DNA from 4 places in the Streptomyces sp. NPDC091387 genome. Region 1 is predicted to be linked to each of the others. Evidence: riboswitches for the same ligand, from Rfam matches in the RefSeq annotation. Region 1 holds a riboswitch; each other region holds the start of a gene.

The links. Region 1 has a riboswitch for cyclic di-AMP ahead of ACIQM0_RS36195 (M23 family metallopeptidase). Riboswitches for the same ligand answer to the same signal wherever they lie in the genome.
Region 2: another riboswitch for cyclic di-AMP. It lies ahead of ACIQM0_RS22290 (NlpC/P60 family protein); the one in region 1 lies ahead of ACIQM0_RS36195 (M23 family metallopeptidase).
Region 3: another riboswitch for cyclic di-AMP. It lies ahead of ACIQM0_RS28965 (M23 family metallopeptidase); the one in region 1 lies ahead of ACIQM0_RS36195 (M23 family metallopeptidase).
Region 4: another riboswitch for cyclic di-AMP. It lies ahead of ACIQM0_RS09750 (transglycosylase SLT domain-containing protein); the one in region 1 lies ahead of ACIQM0_RS36195 (M23 family metallopeptidase).

Annotation. Positions count from the first base shown of each region.
Region 1 is NZ_JBIVTZ010000027.1:62,289-64,480, reverse strand. It holds gene ACIQM0_RS36200 (aldo/keto reductase) at 1-132, opposite strand, end outside; gene ACIQM0_RS36195 (M23 family metallopeptidase) at 248-1,423, opposite strand; cyclic di-AMP (ydaO/yuaA leader) riboswitch at 1,435-1,588, opposite strand; gene ACIQM0_RS36190 (PP2C family protein-serine/threonine phosphatase) at 1,877-2,192, opposite strand, start outside.
Region 2 is NZ_JBIVTZ010000010.1:248,472-250,663, forward strand. It holds gene ACIQM0_RS22285 (hypothetical protein) at 1-104, shown strand, start outside; gene ACIQM0_RS22290 (NlpC/P60 family protein) at 193-1,359, opposite strand; cyclic di-AMP (ydaO/yuaA leader) riboswitch at 1,358-1,523, opposite strand; gene pcrA (DNA helicase PcrA) at 1,783-2,192, shown strand, end outside.
Region 3 is NZ_JBIVTZ010000015.1:132,171-134,362, forward strand. It holds gene ACIQM0_RS28965 (M23 family metallopeptidase) at 113-949, opposite strand; cyclic di-AMP (ydaO/yuaA leader) riboswitch at 963-1,129, opposite strand; gene ACIQM0_RS28970 (M16 family metallopeptidase) at 1,343-2,192, opposite strand, start outside.
Region 4 is NZ_JBIVTZ010000004.1:84,808-86,999, forward strand. It holds gene ACIQM0_RS09745 (esterase) at 1-75, opposite strand, end outside; gene ACIQM0_RS09750 (transglycosylase SLT domain-containing protein) at 273-1,163, opposite strand; cyclic di-AMP (ydaO/yuaA leader) riboswitch at 1,169-1,355, opposite strand; gene ACIQM0_RS09755 (FABP family protein) at 1,767-2,192, opposite strand, start outside.

The DNA.
Region 1 (2,192 bases):
GCCGGCCGCCGCGTACGCGTCGAGCACGGCGAAGGACTGCGCCTCGTCGGCGGTCCAGCCGAAGACGTTGCCGCCGAGGGCGAGCGGGAAGACCTGCAGGCTGGACGATCCGAGCTTGCGGAGAGAAGTCATGGAGGGAACAACCCGTTCCCCCGCCTCCGCTATTCCGTGCCGTGTACAGCTACGGCAGCGGACCGGCAGCCCTGACGTCGGGGGGGAGCGTCAGGACTGCCGGGGTTCAGTCCGCTCAGACCGTCAGGCCACGGGCGCGCAGCCAGCTCATCGGGTCGATCCCGCTGCCGTCCGGGGTGTGGACCTCGAGGTGGAGGTGCGGGCCGGTCACGTTGCCGGTCGCGCCGACGCGCCCGATGGTGTCCCCGGTGGTGACCTTCTGGCCGACGCCGACACCGATCGAGGACTGGTGGCAGAACCACAGCTCCGTACCGTCGTCGAGCTCCAGGACCGTGCGGTAGCCGTAAGCACCGGACCAGCCTGCCGACTTGACGGTGCCGGTGTGGATGGCCTTGATCGGGGTACCTGTCGGAGCGGCGAAGTCGAGGCCCGTGTGGTAGCCGGAGGACCACATCGAACCGGCCTCGCCGAAGGTCGAGGTGATCGTGTACGAGGAGGTGGGGATGGCGTAGCCGGCGGCGAGCTTGGCGAGCCGAGCTGCCTCCGCCTTCTTCTTGGCCTCCGCCTCCGCCTTCTTCTTCGCGGCGGCGACCTTGGCCTCCGCGGCGTCCTGCTGCTTCTTCGCCTCGGTGGCCGCCTTCTCCGCGGCGTCCTTCTCCTGGGCCGCCTTGGCCTCCGCGTCGGCGGAGTCCTGCTGCTGCTCGGCCTGCTGGAGGATGCGGGCGCGGAGCGCCTCGCCGGCGTCCGTCGTGCCCTGCTCGGCCTCTGTGGTGGTGATGCCGGCCGTCGTCAGCGGGGCGGAGGCGGTCTCGGCCCCGGCCTTCTCCGCCTCGGAGCCGCTGGAGAACAGTGCGCCGACGCCCGGCAGGGACTTGGCCTCGGGGAGCTTGTCCGAGATGGCGTCGGGAAGGGAGATGGAGACCGGCGGCTTGCTCTGTGCGGAGGCCATGCCGCCCGCGCCGACGGCCGCGATGACACCGACGCCGAGAACGGTGGAGCTACGGGCGAGACCGTTGCGCTGCTTGGCGACGCGGTGCTTGCCGCGTACGGGGCGGACGGACTCCTCCGTGGGGTTCCATTCCTCCCACGCCTTGCCGGACTCGGCCTCTTCGGCAGGGAAGACGTTGCCGAACTCGCTGCCCCGATCGGTTCCGTAAGCGGTTCCGTAGTCGGTCCCGTAAACGGTTCCGTGGTGGGTGCCGTAGACGGCACCGGGCCCGGTTCCGAAGTCGTTTCCGAGTTCGGGTGCGAACCGGGAGGGGGCTTCGGGGGCAGGCTTGTTGGACGCCACTGGGGCGCACTCCTTTCCTTCCTTCTCGCCTACCGGGTTAGCTGACGGGTTCGGAGCAGGAAGGTCTCCTACGGGTCCCTCCGTCTCTCGACGAGACAGAGATGCCCGATTCACCCCATGTAGGTGGTTCCCCGGTTCCCTTGCGGAATTCGGCGCTCGCGCACGGTGCCGCCTCTGACGGCGGCTGGGACAACCGCGCTGCGTTATCGAACGTTAATAGACACACGGGTCCGATTCCAAGCCGTTCCAACTGATCATTCCCGTCTTTGGCCTGGACTTTACGGGACACAACCGGGTGGAATCGGACGAGTTGATCGCCCCTCAATCGTTATCTGTTTTCTGACGTTGCGTCAAATGTTATGCGGAGGGGTTCCTTACGGTTACGCACGGTGGCATCGGCCGCGCCTCCTCCCCCACTTCCCCGCGCACTCTCCCCCGTCCTCCCCTCCGCCTTCACCCGGCACCGCCCCCCAGACCCACGATCTTCACGGTCGTGCGCCGCTCCGGCTGACCCTCGGTGGGGCGCACGACCGCGAGCAGCGCCATGTCGTCGGTCGTCACCCCACCGGTGTGCAGCCGTACGTCATCGGTCAGCGCCGACAGCAGTTCCTCGGGACCCGGGAAGATCCGCCCGCGCAGCCGCTCCGCGGGGTCGTAGAAGACCCCGGCGGCGTCCCGGGCCTCGGAGAGGCCGTCCGTGTACAGGAGGAGCGTCGCCCCGGCGGGCAGCTCCCACTCGTCGGAGCGGTCCGGCCACACGCCCAGGTCC
Region 2 (2,192 bases), on a different contig from region 1:
TCGTCTACGTCAAGCGGGACGAGGAGAAGGTCGAGAAGGGCCTCTTCGCGGCGGTGGGCGGACTGACGGTCGTCAACATCTTCATCGCCACGCTCTGGACCTGACCCGACCTGGCCCGGCCTGGGCCGACCGGCCGGGCAACGGCCGGCGGGTGGCCGCCGCCGCGGGGCCACCCGCCGTACCGCAACGCCCCTAGCCGGGCCGCACGCTCCCGTAGATCGGCATGTAGTAGATCGATTCCTCGCGCACGTTCGCCCCCGGCTTCGGCGCGTGGATCATCATGCCGTCGCCCTTGTAGATGCCGACGTGGCTGATGTCGTCGTAGAAGAAGACCAGGTCCCCCGGCTGCAGATCCGCCGTCGCGATCCGGGTCCCGACGTTCACCTGGTCCCAGGTGGTCCGCGGAATGCTGACGCCCGCCGCCCTCCAGGCCGCCTGGGTGAGCCCCGAGCAGTCGTACGAGGACGGGCCGGTCGCCCCCCAGACGTACGGCTTGCCGATCTGGGCCCTGGCGAACGCGAGGACCTTCCCGGCCTTCGTCGTCGCGCTGCTGTCCGAGCCGCCGGAACCCGTCCCGGTGCCCGAGCCGCTCCCGGTGCCCGTGCCGGTCCCGCCCCCGGCCTCCTTGGCCTTGCGGTCGGCCTCCGCCTTCGCGGCGGCCTGCTTCGTCGCCAGCTCCGCCGCCTTGCGCCTGGCCTCGTCCTTCTTCTTCTGCTCCAGCTCGGCGAGGCGCGCCTTCTCCTCCGCGGTCAGCTTCGACAGCAGCGTGCGGGCCTCGGCCAGCTTGTCCTGGACGTTCTGCTTGCTGGTGCGCAGCCGGGTCTGGGACGTGGTGAGCGTCTCCAGGCTCGTCACCGCCTCGGCACGCTTCCTGGACGCCTCGGCCTGCTTCGTACGGAAGTCCGTGACGGCCTGCTGCTGGTTCGTGGCCATCCGGTTCATCAGGTGGGTCTGGTCGAAGAACGACTGCGGGTCGTTCGCCAGGAAGAAGGTGGCGGTCGGCGCGAGCGCCCCGTCGCGGTACTGGGCCGCGGCGTAGTTCCCGAGCGTCCGGCGGGCGTCGTTCAGCTTGTCGGCGCGCTGGGCGATGTCGTCCAGCAGCGTGTCCACCTCGGTGCGCTGCTTGGCGGACGCCTCTTTCGCCTGGTCGTAGTGCTGGGTCGCGGTACCCGCCTGCCGGTAGAGGTCGTCGACCTTCTTCTGCACGTCCTCGATGCTGGGCTTCGGGGCCGGGGCCGCCAGCGCGCTCTGCGTGGACAGCAGGGTCACCGAGGCGAGTGCGACCGTCGTGAATCCGATGGCCGGGGTGGTGCTGCGCACCCGGGGGCGCGGTTTGCGATGCGACGCCAAGGCCGGCATCTCCTTCCGTGGACCGCCTACCGGGTTAGCTGTCGGGTTCGGGCGGAACGGAAGGCTGCCCTACGGTCCTGGTGGGGCATTTCGGACCGATTCACCCCGGTGCTGCGTGTGGGTCCCCGGTTCCGGACTCCGTACGGGCAGCCCGGATTCGGCGTGGACGTCCGCTCGGCGTGGATCGCCTCTGGGGGTACGGGCCGCCCGAACGTGCACGCTAGCCAATTCATGGTGCCGCTGTGAAGGTTGATGTTCGAAATGCCCGATACATTTTCGTGACCTTGCCGAAGTGGACGCGGTGCGGGCAGGTCAGGCACGGGAACCGGCCACGCAGCGTGGGTCCGGCATCGCTCAGGGTGGCCGCGCGGAGGTGTGCGGTTCGCCATGTGAGCCCGGGGTGTCAGTAGGGCCGCCTAGACTCGGACAGCGATGAGCAGCCTCTTTGACGACAGTTTCCTGGCCGGCCTCCAGCACACGGAGGAAGGGCCCCCGCCGCCCCCCGAGGACTCCGCACCCGAAGCGGTGCCGGAGGACCTCTTCGGGGGCGTGTTCGACGGGCCCCCGCCGCCCCGCGACGCGTACTACCGCGACGGGGCCCACCGCCCGGTGATCGACGCCGCCGCGCTGCTCGACGGGCTGAACACCGAACAGCGCGCCGCCGTCGTGCACGCGGGATCCCCGCTGCTCATCGTCGCCGGGGCCGGCTCGGGCAAGACCCGGGTGCTGACCCACCGCATCGCCCACCTGCTCGCCGAGCGGGGGGTGCACCCCGGCCAGATCCTGGCGATCACCTTCACCAACAAGGCCGCCGGCGAGATGAAGGAGCGCGTCGAGCAGCT
Region 3 (2,192 bases), on a different contig from region 1:
TATTGCAATGCGCTCGTATTTCCGATGCCGGGTCGAAATTCATGAATATCTTTTGGGCACGACGAAGGCCCCGGCGGGCTGCGGGGCCTTTCACCGAGGTGCTTCGTGCCGGTCAGACGGTGACGCCGTGGGCGCGCAGATAGGCGACCGGGTCCATGTCGGAGCCGTACGACGGCGTGGTCCGGGCCTCGAAGTGGAGGTGCGGTCCGGTGGAGTTGCCGGTGGAGCCGGAGAGGCCGATCCGCTGCCCCTGCCCGACGCTCTGGCCGACGGAGACGCCGATCGAGGAGAGGTGGCCGTACTGGGTGTACGTGCCGTCCGTCATCCGGAGCACGATGTTGTTGCCGTACGCGCCGCCCCAGCCGGCCTCGACGACCGTACCCGCGCCGACGGCGACGACCGAGCTGCCGGACACGGCGTGGAAGTCGATGCCGGAGTGGCTGCCGGAGGACCACAGGGAGCCGCCGGCCTGGTAGCCGGTGCTCACGCGGGAACCCGCGACGGGGAGCTGGAAGGTGCCCAGCCGGGCGCGCTCGGCGGAGCGGGCGACACGCACCTCGCCCGCACGGGCCTCCTCGGCCTTGGCGGCGGCCTCGGCCTTCGCGGCAGCCCTGGCCCTGGCGTCGGCCTTCTTCTTGGCGTCCGCCTTCTTCTTCGCCTCGGCCTTCGCCCTGGCTTCCGCCTTCGCCTTCGCGGCGGCGTCGGCCTGGTGCCGCTGCGCGTCCGCCTGCGCGTCGATCCGGTCGGCCAGGTCGCCCTCGATGGCGATGAGCTGGGAGAGGCCTGCCTCTTCGGCGTCGGGGGTCTCGGTGTCGGCGGCGAGGGCCGGGGAGGCCAGGGAGCCGATGACGCCGGTGGTGGCCAGGGTCGCGATGCCGACGGCCTTCGCGCCGCAGCGCGTCAGACGGCTCGGGGCACGGTGCTTCCCGGTGGCACGGGTGAACGCCATGAAGTGGCTGGTCCTTTCCTTCCTTCTCGCCTACCGGGTTAGCTGACGGGTTCGGAGCAGGAAGGTCTCCTACGGATCCCCCGGCCTCACCGAGGCATGGGCATCCGATTCACCCCAGGGACTGCGCGGGTCCCCGGCTCCCCCGGCTCGCGCCTGACGGGGACTCGGCGATGGCTGCCCGGTACGTCGCGGATGCGGCATACGAGTGACGGACAGCCGGGCCGACGTTAAACGGGGGCACTTCCCCACACCAAACGGACAGGCGGTTTTGTAGCACATCCCACAGGGCGGACAGGCAACCTCCCCCGCAAAACCGGACAAAAGAGGAAGGCCCCGGCGGTCAGTGATCCGCCAGGACCTTCCTTTTGTCCCGTTACCGGGGAGAGTGACCGGTCAGCCGGTGACGACCGAGACCTCTCCGATGCCGAGGGCCCTCACGGGCTCCTCGATCTGCGCGGCGTCCCCGACGAGGACCGTGACCAGCCGGTCGCCCGGGAAGGCGTTGACCACGGCTGCCGTCGCCTCCACCGTGCCGGTGTCCGCGAGGCGCGCGTACAGCTGCGCCTGGTAGTCGTCCGGGAGGTGCTGCTCGACCTGGTCCGCGAGGGTCGCGGCGACGGAGGCCGCCGTCTCGAACTTCAGCGGTGCGACGCCCACGAGGTTCTGCACGGCCGTCTCGCGCTCGGCGTCCGTGAGGCCCTCCGCGGCCAGCGTCCGCAGCACCTTCCACAGATCCTCCAGCGCCGGCCCGGTGGACTCCGTGTCCACCGAGCCGCTGATGGCGAGCATCGCGGCGCCGGTCGACCCAGAGGCGGCGTCCCTGGCGGAGGAGCGCAGCACCTGGGCGAAGGCGCGCACGCCGTAGGTGTAGCCCTTCTCCTCGCGCAGCACCCGGTCCAGGCGGGAGGTCAGCGTGCCGCCCAGGCAGTACGTGCCGAGCACCTGGGCGGGCCAGACGCTGTCGTGCCGGTCGGCGCCGATCCGGCCGAGGAGCAGCTGGGTCTGGACCGCTCCGGGTCGGTCCACGATCACCACCCGGCCGGTGTCGTCGGCGGTGATCGGCGGGACCGGGCGGGGCTCCGCCGTGTTGCCCGACCAGTCGCCGACGGTGTCGGCGAGCAGGGCGTCCAGGTCGATGCCGGTGAGGTCGCCGACGACCACGGCGGTCGCGGTGGACGGCCGGACGTGGGCGTCGTAGAAGGCGCGCACGGCCGCGGAGTCGATCCGCTCCACGGTCTTCTCG
Region 4 (2,192 bases), on a different contig from region 1:
GGGGGCGGCGATGCCGGCCCCTGCCATCAGGAGGAACGCGGCCGCCGCGATGGCGGCCGAACGGTTGGTGCGCACGAGCGGCTCCTCGGTTCAAGGATGACCGGGCGAGTCCGGGGGGACGCCGGGAAGGGCCCGTTTCCTTCCTGGCGCCCCGTTCGACCGCCTATGAGGCGTAAGGGTTGTACGGCACGAGAAAAGGGGTGGGAGGGAGCCGCTCGGCTCCCTCCCACCCCTGCGCGTCCTGCTCCCCCCGAAGGCGGAGCGGCGGTATGTCAGTAGGCCCCGAAGACGTTGTCGATCGAGCCGTACGTGGCCGCGGCGTAGTTGCACGCTGCGGTGATGTTGGCGACGGGGTCGAGGATGTCCGTCGAGGTACCGGCCACGTGGTACGCCTCGAAGGTGGGCTGGATCACCTGGAGGAGGCCCTTGGACGGGGTGCCGGCGGCTGCGTTCGAGTCCCAGTTGTTGACGATCTGCGGGTTGCCCGAGGACTCGCGGATGACGTTGCGGTGGATGCCGTCGTAGCTGCCGGGGATGCCGTTCTGGGCCATCACGGCCAGCGACTCCTTGATCCAGCCGTCGAGGTCGTCGGTGTACGCCGTCGCGGCCTGGGCCGGAGCGGCGGTGTCGGTCACCTCGGCGATGGGCGTGACCGTCCGCTGGGAACGGTCGGCGCGGTCGGTGCCCTCGGCCCGGTCGGACGACTGCGAGGCGTCGGCCGCGGGCTTGGACTCCGTCGCGGGCTTCGCCTTCGATTCGGCGGCGGGGGCCGCCTTGGGCGCGACGGCCGCGGACTTGGCGCCGATGGTCAGCTTGAGGCCCGGGTGAATCAGGTCGGGGTTTCCACCGATCACACTCCGGTTGTCCTTGTAGAGCCGCTCCCAGCCGCCACTGAGGGAATGTCCCCGGGCGATCTTGGAAAGCGAATCGCCGGAGATCACGGAATAGACGGTGGACTCCGTCTTGTTGACGGCAATTCCCTTGGCCGCAACGGAAGTCGGTGCCGCCGCCCTTTCCGCGACGACAGCGTGTGCCGGTGCGGCAGAAGCCGATCCGGCCCCGATCAGGGGGAGCGCGAGAACGACTCCGCCCGTGCTCACGGCGATGAAACCGCGGGTCAGGGAGGTGGACTTGGAACGACGGTGCTTACCCATGATGGGCATGGCGCATTTCCTCTCCGCCGCCTGCGAGGTGAGCTGTCGGGTTCGGACTGGAGATGTCCGGCCGCACGTGATGGCGACTTCACCCCTAGCCGCTCCGGATACCGGACCGGCGGCAAACCTGGGTCCCCCGCTCCTGCCGTACGTGAGTGGGTCGGGTTACCGGACGGCGGCAGGATTCGGCGTTCCATCCGGATTGACGGCGACCGTAAGCGAGAAACACCGAGCGAAACAAGCCCTGAATTCCGGATCTCAATTGATTCGCAAGATCAATTAAAGGAAACGCCCACCATCAGACCTTCACGAGGAAGTCAACTTTCTTGGCGCAACAGAGAACCGAAGCCGGACGCCCCGCGCCCGGAGCCGGGAGAGTGACGCTGGCCACTGAGCCCGAAAAGGGCGATTTGCTCAATATTCGTAACTTTTGAGGCACAGAAAAGGGACTCTGAGGTTTATTAGTAACTACTCAGATTAATTACTCAATCAGGACATTTTGACTGGCTTCGTGAGGGCCTCGGGCAGGAGGGCCCGGCCGACAACGGCAACGCCACGCGTCCGCGGGCAGGCGCGGGCCCGATTGCGAGACGTCCCGGCACGACCCCGGCTTCAGCCCTCGCGTCGGAGCCGCGCCGAGAGGTGGTGCTGGAGCGGCAGACCGACCGCCGCGAGGTCATGGACGAATTCGAGCGTGCCGTCGTCCGTCAGGGTGTAGCGGCGGCGGGTGGCGCTGACCTCCTTGGCGGTGGGGGCGAGCGCGACCTGATGAGTGGCGAGGTCGGCCGTACCGTCGGCCGCGCGGCCCGTCAGGATCTCGGCGATACCGGTGGGCTGGGTGATCAGCGCCTCCACGCGCCCGTCCGGCTGCATCCGCCACCAGCCGCTCTCCCTGGCCGACGGCCGCAGCGGGGTGCCTTCCGCGTCGATGAGCCAGGCGCGCGTCTCGTAGTGGAGGAAGGGACGCCCGTCGTGACTGAAGGTCACCTCCTGCGCGTACCGGAACTCCTCGGCGAGCGTCGGATACTCGCCGCGGCC